Regions from separate parts of the Methylobacterium sp. E-025 genome, predicted to be linked through region 1. Evidence: predicted binding sites of a transcription regulator. Region 1 holds the regulator's gene; each other region holds the start of a gene.

Region 1 (3,643 bases):
CGCCGTTCCCGATGTCGATCTACGACAACGTCGCCTTCGGCCTGCGGCTCTACGAGAAGCTGCCGAAGTCCGAGCTCGACGGCCGCGTCGAATCGGCCCTGCGCAAGTCCGCGCTGTGGGACGAGGTGAAGGACAAGCTCAAGCAGTCCGGCATGGGCCTCTCCGGCGGCCAGCAGCAGCGCCTGTGCATCGCCCGCACGGTGGCCCAGAGCCCGGAGGTGATCCTGTTCGACGAGCCGACCTCGGCCCTCGACCCGATCTCGACCGGCCGCATCGAGGAGCTGATCGAGCAGCTGCGCAGCGAGTTCACGATCGTCATCGTGACGCACAACATGCAGCAGGCGGCCCGCATCTCGCAGTTCACCGCCTTCATGTATCTCGGCGAGGTCATCGAGGTCGGCCCGACCAACCGCATCTTCATGAACCCGACGGTGCGCCAGACCCAGGACTACATCACCGGCCGCTTCGGCTGAGCCGCACCCGGATCGTTCGAGGACCCACGCCCATGCCCGGCCACATCGTCACGTCCTACGACACCGACCTCGAAGACCTGCGCCGCTCGATCTCCGAGATGGGCGGCGTCGCCGAGAAGATGATGACCGAGGCGACCGACGCGCTCGTCCGCCGCGACACCCAGCTCGCCCAGGCGGTGATCGTCGCCGACAAGCGCCTCGACACGCTGCAGCGCGAGATCGAGGAGCGCGCGGTGCTGCTCATCGCCCGGCGCCAGCCGATGGCGATCGACCTGCGCGAGACGATCTCGGCGATCCGCGTCTCGGGCGACCTCGAGCGCATCGGCGACCTCGCCAAGAACATCGCCAAGCGCGTCGTCGCGATCAGCGACCAGGCCCAGGCCCAGAAGATCGTGCTCGGCGTGCAGCACATGAGCGACCTCGTCCAGGAGCAGCTCAAGGACGTGCTCGACGCCTATGCCAGCCGCGACGTCAACGCGGCCCACAACGTGTGGGAGCGGGACGGCGAGATCGACGCGCTGTACAACTCGCTGTTCCGCGAGCTGCTGACCTACATGATGGAAGACCCGCGCAACATCTCGTTCTGCACGCATCTTCTGTTCTGCGCCAAGAACGTCGAGCGCATCGGCGACCACACCACCAACATCGCCGAGACGATCCACTACCTGTCCACCGGCGAGAACCTCGCGGGCGACCGCCCGAAGAACGACGCCTCGAACTACGCGACGGTGGCACCGGGCGCCTGAGGGCTGCCGTCTCCTCCCCTCCTCCTCTGCGCGGGGAGGGTGGGCCTCGCGTGAGCGGGGGTCGGGAGAGGGGAGCGACCGCTCCGGATACGGCGCTCCCCTCTCCCGACCCGCTTCAGGGGGAGGGAGGTCCGTGGCGATGGATGAGAAAGTCGGGCGGTCCGCCCGGGAGTGCCCTGCATGCGTACGCGGATCCTGATCGTCGAGGACGAGGAGGCGCTGACCACCCTCCTGCGCTACAACCTCGAAGCCGAGGGCTTCGAGGTCGATTCCGCCGCCCGCGGCGACGAGGCCGAGCTGCGCCTGCAGGAGCAGGTGCCCGACCTGATCCTGCTGGACTGGATGCTGCCGGGGCTCTCGGGAATCGAGCTGTGCCGCCGGGTGCGGGCGCGGCGCGAGACGGTGTCCCTGCCGGTCATCATGCTTACCGCCCGCGGCGAGGAGGGCGACCGCATCCGCGGCCTCGGGACGGGGGCCGACGACTACATCGTCAAGCCGTTCTCCGTGCCGGAACTGCTGGCGCGCGTCCGCGCGCTGCTGCGGCGCGCCAAGCCCAGCCACGTCGCGAACCTGCTGGAAGCCGGCGACATCGAGCTCGACCGCGACAGCCATCGCCTGCGCCGGGCCGGCGGCGAGATCCACCTCGGGCCGACCGAGTTCAAGCTGCTCGAGTTCCTGATGCAGAGCCCCGGCCGGGTCTATTCCCGCGAGCAGCTCCTCGACGGCGTATGGGGCCACGACGTCTACATCGACGAGCGCACCGTCGACGTGCATGTCGGCCGCCTGCGCAAGGCCCTGAACCGCGCCGGCGAGACCGACCCGATCCGCACCGTCCGCGGCTCGGGGTACGCCTTCGACGAGACGTTCTCGGGCGAGGATTGAGTTCGGCTTTCGGTGGACGGCTCAAGCGATCGCAACGATCCGCGACCTGCCGTGGGTCCCTTCTTTCATGGGGAGAAGGACAGGATGAGGGGCGTGAGTCATCCGGGTCGGTCACGCCCCTCACCCCAACCCTTTCCCCATGGGAGAGGGAGCCGTCGCGCACACTGAAGTGATTTCAGTCCTACGAAAATTATATTTTTACCAAGCTTCAGGGGACCTTCGTCCCCCCGCCGTCGAGCTTCGCGCTGCGGCCCGTCGCCTTCACGGCGTCCAGCGCGCTCAGCATCGTCCCCTCGGTGAGGATCTGCGGCAGCACCGTCGGCTCTCCGGCACCCGCGTAGAGCAGGTAGAGTGGCACGCCGCTCCGGCCGTGGCGCTCGAGCAGGCGGGTGATCTCCGGGTTCTGGTTGGTCCAGTCGCCCTTGAGATACGTGACGTCGCGCGCGCGCATCGCCGCGCCGACCGCCGCCGTCCCGAGCGAGGTGCGCTCGTTGACCTGGCAGGTGATGCACCACGCCGCCGTCATGTCGACGAAGACCGGCCGGCCGCTCGCCAGCAGCGCGTCGAGGCGGGCCTGCGTGAACGGCTCGATCCCCTCGGCCCGGGCCTGAGCCCCCGGTGCGACGCGGTCGTGATCGAGGGTGAGGGCGAGCCCCGCCACGCCGGCGACGGCGAGCACCGCGAGGCCGCGGGCGAGCTGCGCCCGGACCAGCCGCGCGTCGCGGCCGAGCTCCCACGCCCAGGCGGCGAAGCCCATCAGCACCAGCCCGATCAGCGCCGCGAGCAGGCCCTGCGGCCCGACCTGCTGCGCCAGCACCCAGACCAGCCAGGCGACCGTGGCGTAGATCGGGAAGGCGAGGGCCTGCTTCAGCACGTCCATCCACGCGCCGGGTCGGGGCAGCGCGCGCAGCGCCGGCGGCCACAGGGTGAGCGCCAGGAAGGGCAGGGCGAGGCCGAGGCCGAGGCTCGCGAACACGACGAGGCCGGCAGCGGTCGACTGCGTCAGCGCGAAGCCCACGGCCGAGCCCATGAACGGGGCGGTGCACGGCGTCGCCACGACCGTCGCGAGCACGCCGGTGAAGAACGAGCCCTGGAGCCCGGCCCGCCGGGTCAGCCCGTCGCCGAGCCCGGACAGCCGCCCGCCGAGGTGAAGCATGCCCGACAGGCTCAGGCCCATGGCGAAGAGCAGGTAGGCCAGCGCCGCCACCACGGTCGGCGATTGCAGCTGGAAGCCCCAGCCGATCCCGGCGCCGCCCGCCTTCAGGGCGATCAGCAGCGCGGCCAGCGCCAGGAAGGCCGCCAGCACCCCCGCGGTGTAGGCGAGCCCGTGCAGCCGGACCCGCGCCGGCGCCTCGCCGGAATGCCTCACCAGGCTCAGCACCTTGATCGACAGCACCGGGAAGACGCAGGGCATCAGGTTGAGGATCAGGCCGCCGAGCAGCGCGAGGCCGGCCGCGGTCCACAGGGTCAGCGCCTCGGCCGGGTCGGTGCGCGCCACCGCCGGCGCCGCGATCGGCATCGCGCTGCCGCCGGCGAGCGGCG
Region 2 (3,643 bases), on a different contig from region 1:
GGGCGGAAGCCGCGCCTCGAGCACGGCGAGGTAGCCGGCATCGTCGAGCCCGTCGGGCAGGCCGATGTCGAGGTCGCCGGCGATCTTGGCGGTCGGGTAGTTCTTCTCGCAGTGGATCGAGAGGGTGAAGAGGTCCGGCGAGCGCGCGAGGCAGTCGGCGGTGCCGTCGCCCTGGTGCACGTCGCAATCGACCACGAGCGCCCGCCGGATCGCACCCTCGGCCTGCAGGGCGCGGGCGGCGACCGCGACGTCGTTGAAGACGCAGAACCCCGCCCCCTGCTCGCGCCGGGCATGATGGCTCCCGCCTGCAGCGCTTCCGGCGAGACCCTGCGCGAGGGCGAGGCGAGCCGCGAGCAGCGTGCCGCCGACCGAGGCGCGCGAGCGGCGGACGACGCTCGCGTCCACCGGCAGGCCGATCGCCCGCTCGATCGCCCGCGGGACCGAAAGAGCGAGGACGGCCTCGACGTAAGCCGCATCGTGGGCGAACCGCAGCAGCTCGGGCGAGGCCGGCTCCGGCGTCACGAACCCGCGCGGCGCCAGCCCGCGCTCCGTCAGGACTTCGGCGAGCCGCCCGTACTTGCGCATCGGGAACCGGTGCCCGGCCGGCAGGCTCGCCTCGTAGGCCGGGTGGAACACGATAGGCGGGATCACCGCGCGCCCTTCAGGTCCGCGACGATGCGCTCGCCCAGCGCCCGGCCGCTGTCGAAGGCCGCCTCGATCCGCGGGCCGAGGCACCAATCGCCGGCCGCGCCCAGCCACTGCGCCGGATCATAGAGGCAGGGCTCGCCGAGCGCCGTCTCGACCATGGCGTAGCGCCAGCGATGGACGGCGACGTAGGCCGGGCGGACCGCCCGGCCGAGACGGGCTTCGAGCGCGCCGATCAGCGCGGCCCGGACCGCCTCGCGCGGATCCTCCAGATGCGTGCGGGACCAGTCCGGCGCGGCATGCACCACCAGGGCGTGACCGGCCGCGCGGCCTGGCTTGGTCTCCTCGCGCACGATCAGCGCGATCGGACCGTCGGCGAACGCCAGATGCGCCTCCGAGAAGCCGGGGTGCTCGTCGAGGTCGAGGAGCAGCGACCAGCACGGCGCGTAGGTCGCCCGCTCCGGCCCGGCCAGGACGAGACCGCTCGCTGCAATCAACGCCACGACCTGCGGCGCCGGGAAGGTCAGGCCAACGGCGGCGAAGGGACCGCTGGCGACGCCGTCCGCATCCGTCAGCATCCAGCCGGCCTCCGAGCGCGCGATGCGGATGATCGTGGTCTCGAGTGAGACCGGAAAGCCGTCGAGCAGGGCGCGGACCGGCGCCGGCATGCCAGGCAGGCCGACGGTGCGGCCGTCCTCGCCCCAGGGCGCAGCGACGCCGGACGCGATCCAGGTTGCGCACTGCGCGCGGAACGCGTCGCCCTTGGCGCGGAAGAACTGCGCGCCGTGGTCGAAGCGCTGGCCCGTCCCGGTGCGCCGCGTCGCCATGCGCCCGCCGATGCCGCGGCCCTTGTCGAAGATGCGGACGGCGATGCCGGCTTGGGCGAGGCGTTGGGCGGCGGCGCCGCCCGCCATGCCGGCTCCGAGGATCGCGACGGTTCCGCCTTCGGCCAAAGCTTCGCTCCCCTGGGTGCGCCCGAGGCTGTCATACGGCTGAAATGCGCACCCTGTTAGGGGCAGTCCGCCGGCGCGGCCGCACGCCGCGGGACAGGCCGGTTCGGAGATGCGTGCCGCATGGGTCTCGCCAGCACCTTTACCGGCCCTCGACGGCACCGCGCTCGCCCTCGCGCCGTGCGCGCTCCTGACGATCGTCCACCTCGCGAGCCTGATCGTGGCGGGTCGGCGGATCGGCCGTTCGCCCGGCGAGACCACGTTCCCCGCCGGCGCGCCGATCTCCCTGGTGCGCCCGGTCTGCGGCCTCGAGACCTTCAGCGAGGAGACCCTCGCCCGCGGCTTCGCGCTCGACCACCCGGCCTACGAGATCCTGTTCTGCATCGCCGATGCCGCCGATCCGGTGCTGCCGCTGGTCCGCCGCCTGGTCGCGGCACATCCGCAGGTTCCGGCCCGCATCCTGATCGGCGACGAGCGCATCAGCGACAACCCGAAGCTCAACAACTGCGTGCGGGGCTGGGAGGCGGCGCGACACGATTGGATCGTCATCGCCGACTCGAACGTGCTGATGCCGGCGGACTACCTGCAGCGGATGCAGGCGGCGTGGCGCGCCGACACCGGCCTCGTCTGCTCGACGCCGATCGGCGCGCGGCCAGACGGGATCTGGGCCGCGGTCGAGTGCGCCTTCCTCAACACCCTCCAGGCGCGCTGGCAATATGCCGGCGAGGCGGTGGGGCTCGGCTTCGCGCAGGGCAAGAGCATGCTCTGGCATCGCCCGTTCCTCGAGGCGCAGGGCGGCATCCGGGCGCTGGCCGCCGAGATCGCCGAGGACGCGGCGGCGACGAAGCTGGTGCGCGCGGCCGGCCGCCGCGTCCACCTCGTCGCGGCGCCGTTCGAGCAGCCGCTGGGGCGCCGCAGGGCGTCCGAGGTCTGGTCCCGCCAGATCCGCTGGGCGCGCCTGCGCCGGGTGACGTTCCCGCTGTTCTTCGCGCCCGAGATCGCCAGCGGCACGCTGCTGCCGTTCCTGCTCGCAGGGCTCCTGGCCGGAACCTGGACGGCGGCGGCCGGCCTCGCCGCTCTCGCAGCTCTGGGCTACGCCGCCGAGCTCCGGCTGGCGACGCGCGCCGGCTGGTTCCACGCCCCCCGCCTGCTCCTCGCCTTCGTTCTGCGCGACGCGCTGATCCCGCTGGTCTGGTGCGCGGCCTGGACCCATCGCGCGATCGTCTGGCGCGGCAACGCCATGGACATCCGCCTCAAGCCCGTCGTCCGGCCGCGACGGGTCGGGCGGACGGCGCGCCCCGCCTGACCCGGTTGCATCGCGGCGCGAACGGCGCGATGCCGGTCGCGGATCATCAGCAGCGGTCGGTCACGTGCGCATCGCCATCCTCGAAGCCGGATCGCCTCCGGCGCGGCTCGACCGCTTCCCCTCCTACGGCGCGATGACGGCCCGGATGATCGGGCCGGCGCACGACAGCACGATCTTCGACGTCCGCGCAGGACGGATGCCCACCGATTGGCAGGCGTTCGACGGCTACGCCGTCACCGGCTCGGCGGCCGGCGTCTACGATCCGCTGCCGTGGATCGCGCCGCTGATCGCGGCCCTGCGCGCGCTCCCGCCGGAGAAGCGCCTCGTCGGCATCTGCTTCGGGCATCAGGTGATGGCGGAGGCCTATGGCGGCCGCGCGATCCGTTCGGAGAAGGGGCGCGCCCTCGGCCTGCACGGCTACGCGGTGACGGAGCGGGCGCCGTTCATGGACGACGCGACGCGGATCGCGGTGGCGGCGTTCCATCAGGATAAGGTCGTCGTGGCCCCGCCCGCGACCCGCGTGCTCGCGGCGAGCGCCTTCACGCCCTACGCGATGCTGGAATACCGGGACCGCGCCGCGCTGTCGGTGCAGTTCCACCTGGAATTCGAGCCCGACTACACCCGCGCCCTGATCGCCGGCCATGCCGATGCGCAGGACGATCCGGAGCGGGCGCAAGCGGCGCTCGCCTCGCTCGACGCACCGGACGACCGGCACCGGGTGGCGGGCTGGATCCGACGATTC
Region 3 (3,643 bases), on a different contig from region 1:
ACCTCGCGTGCCAGGGCCGGCGCCCCCGCGACGAGACCGGCCAGCAGCGCGCCGCCGAGGCTCGTGGACACGTACTTCCTGACCGACATCTTGGGATCTTCCTGCAGAGCGTGACCGTTCGCTGCAGCAATAATCCACGGCCAAGCTCGGCGTTCCAGCTCATCCTGCGACGACTGCGGGCTTGCTCACCGTCTTCGGGGAAGACGGTAAAAAGCGCCGGGCTTGATCGTGATAAAGGCGATCGTCCGTCGAAAGATCTGCTTTACCGCTCGATCAGATCCAGCGCCGTCGCGTCCTGGGCCTGCCAGCCGTGGCGGACGAGCTCGGGGTCGGCATGCTCCTCGACGGGCCAGCCGACGCAGAGGTAGGCGACGAGGTGCCAGCTGCCCGGCACGTCCAGCAGCGCCGCGATGCGCGCCGGCTCGAGGATCGAGACCCATCCGGTGCCGAGGCCGCGGGCGCGGGCGGCGAGCCAGAAGGTCTGCACGGCGCCAACCACGGAGTAGCGCAGCATCTCCGGCATGGTCGCGCGACCGAGGCCGTGGCCCGCCTCGGTCGCCTCGTCGCAGAAGACCGCCAGGTGCACCGGCGCCTCGCGCAGGCCCGCGAGCTTCAGGGCGCGATACTGCGCCTGGCGGGCGTCGGCGTAGCGCAGGGCCGCATCGGCGTTGCAGCTCTCGAAGCTCGCGACCACGCCGGCGCGGCGCTCGGGGTCGGCGACGCGCACGAAGCGCCACGGCTGGCTGTTGCCGACGGAGGGGCTGCGATGGGCCGCCGCCAGGCTCTGGCGGAGCAGGGCCTCGTCCACCGGGTCGGGCCGGAAGCGGCGCACGTCGCGGCGCCACGCGAACAGGTCGTCGAGCGCCTGCCGGAAGTCGTCGTCGAAGCGGGGCGGGCGGGGGTCGGTCATGGTCGGTCCGCCTCATAGCGGGTTTTGCGCCTTCCCGCTGCCCGTGGGCCCCGGGGAGATCGAACGGGCCGGGCGGGCACAAAAAAAGGCCGCCCTCGCGGGCGGCCTGAAGTCCTTGGGTCTCGAAACCTCTGGGATGTCGCGTCGTGGGATCCGGTGACGCCCGAGGGCTGGGGAGCTCGGGATTCGGGCGTCGACGGGCACGACCCGACGAGGGTTCGGCCTTCGTTGTCCCGCCGCAACGCGGCTCGGGAAAGGCGTGATCGGGGCGAAAGCGCGGCATTTGTTTCTTGGGCGTGTCCCGTCCGCAACGAATCGGATCGCCGCCGCGGGACTCTTGCGGGCCGGCCACCCGAGGCCCATCCTCAGCGGCTGACGGCAAGACGACGGCGGCAGGCCGACGGCGGAGGAACGATGACCGAGCGGACGAGCGGCGAGATCCGGACAGACGATTCGACGGCCCGCGTGGTCCCCTTCCCGAGCCCATCCACCGCCCCGCAGATCGCGTTCGATCGGCACGAGCTGCGCACGATCTTCAACCTCTACGGCCGCCGGGTCGCGGAGGGGGAGTGGCGCGACTACGCCCTCGACTTCCGCCGCGACAAGGCGGTGTTCTCGATCTACCGCCGCACCTCCGAGATGCCGCTCTACCGGATCGAGAAGGACCCGAAGCTCGCGCGCCGCCAGGGCGCCTACGCCGTGGTCGCCGCGACCGGCGTGGTGCTCAAGCGCGGCACCGACCTCGCCCGCGTGCTGGCGGTGCTGGAGAAGCCCCTGCGGGCCGTGTGAAGCGTTCGGATTTCTGCTCGGCGATCCTTCGTCCGGTGCCGTCTTGGCCGATGGTACGCTCGCTGCGCGCTCGGATCGCGGCGCGGGGGAGCCTTCCCCCGAGCAGGCGATCGGCCTCGCACATCTTCAGATTCCTTTTCCGGACCCTCCCCCGTCATCCCGGGGCTGCGCAGGGCGGACATTGCCCGCTGGGGGAAGTGGCGCAGCGTAAGCGTAGCTCCCCAGAACGAAGAAGGCCCCGGCGTTTCCGCCGGGGCCTTCTTCGTTCGTCGGGTCCGTCTTCGCTCAGCGGCGGTCGCCGAGGAGCGAGAGCAGGAACTGGAACATGTTGATGAAGTCGAGGTACAGCGTCAGCGCGCCGTTGACCGACATCTTGGCCGCCGCTTCGCCGTCGAAGCCGCTGGAGAGATACATCTCCTTCAGCTTCTGGGTGTCGTAGGCGGTGAGCCCCGCGAAGATCAGCACGCCGAGCACCGAGACGGCGAACTGCAGCGCCGACGAGGCCAGGAAGATGTTGACGATCGAGGCGATGATGATGCCGATCAGGCCCATCATCAAGAACGAGCCCATCCCCGAAAGGCTGCGCTTGGTGGTGTAGCCGTAGAGGCTCAGCGCGCCGAAGGTCGCCGAGGTGATGAAGAACACCCGCACCACGCTGGCGCCGGTGAACACCAGCAGCAGCGTCGACATCGAGGCGCCCATCACCGCCGCGAAGGCGAAGAACATCGTCCGCGCCGACGAGGCCGACATCCGGTCCATCCGCATCGAGAAGACCAGGATGAAGGCGAGCGGGGCGAACATCAGAACCCACTTGAGCGGGCTGTTGTAGAGCGTCTGGCCGAACGGGGTCAGGGCCAGGCGGCCGGTCGCGGTCGCGGTGGTGGCGGCCATGTTGAGGCCGAGCGCGACGAGGCCGGAGATGCCGAGCCCGACGACCATGTTGTTGTAGACGCCGAGCATGAAGGTCCGCAGGCCCTGGTCGAACGCGACCTGGGTGCCGGCCTGCGACGGCGCCTGGGCGCCGTAGCGGAAGGGAGAGTTGTCGAATGCCATGGGAGTGACCTCGGAAGGCTCGCTCGTGCGTGGTGTTTGAGACGAGGCCCACGCAGGGGACCTCTGGCGCCATCGAGCGCCTCGTGTCGGAATATGTTGCTTTCGGCCGCCCCGCACAAGAGCCCGGCAGAGCTTGAAAAAGCGCTTTCGATGAATCCCCGCGGGTGAAATTTGTTCACGAAGTCTGGGATTAAAGTTCGCTGCTACTTCGCCGACGGCTCCCGATGCCGTCGTTCACGATCGCGGCAAGCTCACGCGGGGGATACGCAAGGGTCACGACTGCCGCAGGTACGGTGCCGGCTTCTGGCCGAGGATGCGCCAGGTCCCGGCGAGCCCCAGCACCACGGCGAGCACCACCGCGGCCGCGGCCGCCGCCAGCGCCCCCGACAGGTCGAGGACGAAGTCGAGGCGCATCACCCGGGTGACGATCACCCAGCCGGCGAGCGTGCCGGCGAGCAGCCCGAACAGGGCGGTGACGAGGCCGAGCGCCCCGTATTCGAGGCCGTAGGCGGCCAGCAGCCGTCCGCAGGTCGCGCCGAGCACTTTCAGCACCACGGCGTCGTAGAGCCGCGCCCGGTGCCCCGCGGCAATGGCGCCGGCCAGCACGAACAGGCTTGCCAGCACCGCCACCGCGCTCGCGCCGCGGATCGCCAGCACCAGCCGGCCGACGAGGTCGCCGACGGCATCGAGGGCGTCCTTCACCCGCACGCTGGTGACGGAGGGGAACGCCTTGGCGACGTCGCGCAGGATCCGGTTCTCGACCGCGCCGTCGGTGCCCCCGGGCAGGGTGAGCGTCGCCAGGTCCGAGTGCGGCGCGCCGCGGAAGGTGCCGGGGGAGAACACCATCACGAAGTTGATGCCGAGGTTGCGCCACTCGACCTTGCGCAGGTT

Evidence for each region. The regulator PhoB, encoded in region 1, activates phosphate uptake and scavenging genes when phosphate is short. The targets are predictions, from matches to a motif close to TGTCATNNANCTGTCAT.
Region 2: MKK64_RS12980 (ceramide glucosyltransferase) is a predicted target of PhoB. The motif match lies at 1,628-1,644, and genes of this name have one in related genera.
Region 3: MKK64_RS15185 (DUF2794 domain-containing protein) is a predicted target of PhoB. The motif match lies at 1,283-1,299, and genes of this name have one in related genera.

The regions. Positions count from the first base shown of each region.
Region 1 covers NZ_JAKSYR010000071.1:58,581-62,223, forward strand. The annotation lists gene pstB (phosphate ABC transporter ATP-binding protein PstB) at 1-473, shown strand, start outside; gene phoU (phosphate signaling complex protein PhoU) at 506-1,219, shown strand; gene phoB (phosphate regulon transcriptional regulator PhoB) at 1,400-2,101, shown strand; gene MKK64_RS07670 (protein-disulfide reductase DsbD family protein) at 2,310-3,643, opposite strand, start outside.
Region 2 covers NZ_JAKSYR010000102.1:159,136-162,778, forward strand. The annotation lists gene MKK64_RS12970 (histone deacetylase) at 1-651, opposite strand, end outside; gene MKK64_RS12975 (NAD(P)/FAD-dependent oxidoreductase) at 648-1,598, opposite strand; gene MKK64_RS12980 (ceramide glucosyltransferase) at 1,708-2,901, shown strand; gene MKK64_RS12985 (glutamine amidotransferase-related protein) at 2,966-3,643, shown strand, end outside.
Region 3 covers NZ_JAKSYR010000109.1:91,358-95,000, forward strand. The annotation lists gene MKK64_RS15175 (L,D-transpeptidase) at 1-89, opposite strand, end outside; gene bluB (5,6-dimethylbenzimidazole synthase) at 263-910, opposite strand; gene MKK64_RS15185 (DUF2794 domain-containing protein) at 1,325-1,699, shown strand; gene MKK64_RS15190 (Bax inhibitor-1/YccA family protein) at 1,985-2,752, opposite strand; gene MKK64_RS15195 (ABC transporter permease) at 3,026-3,643, opposite strand, start outside.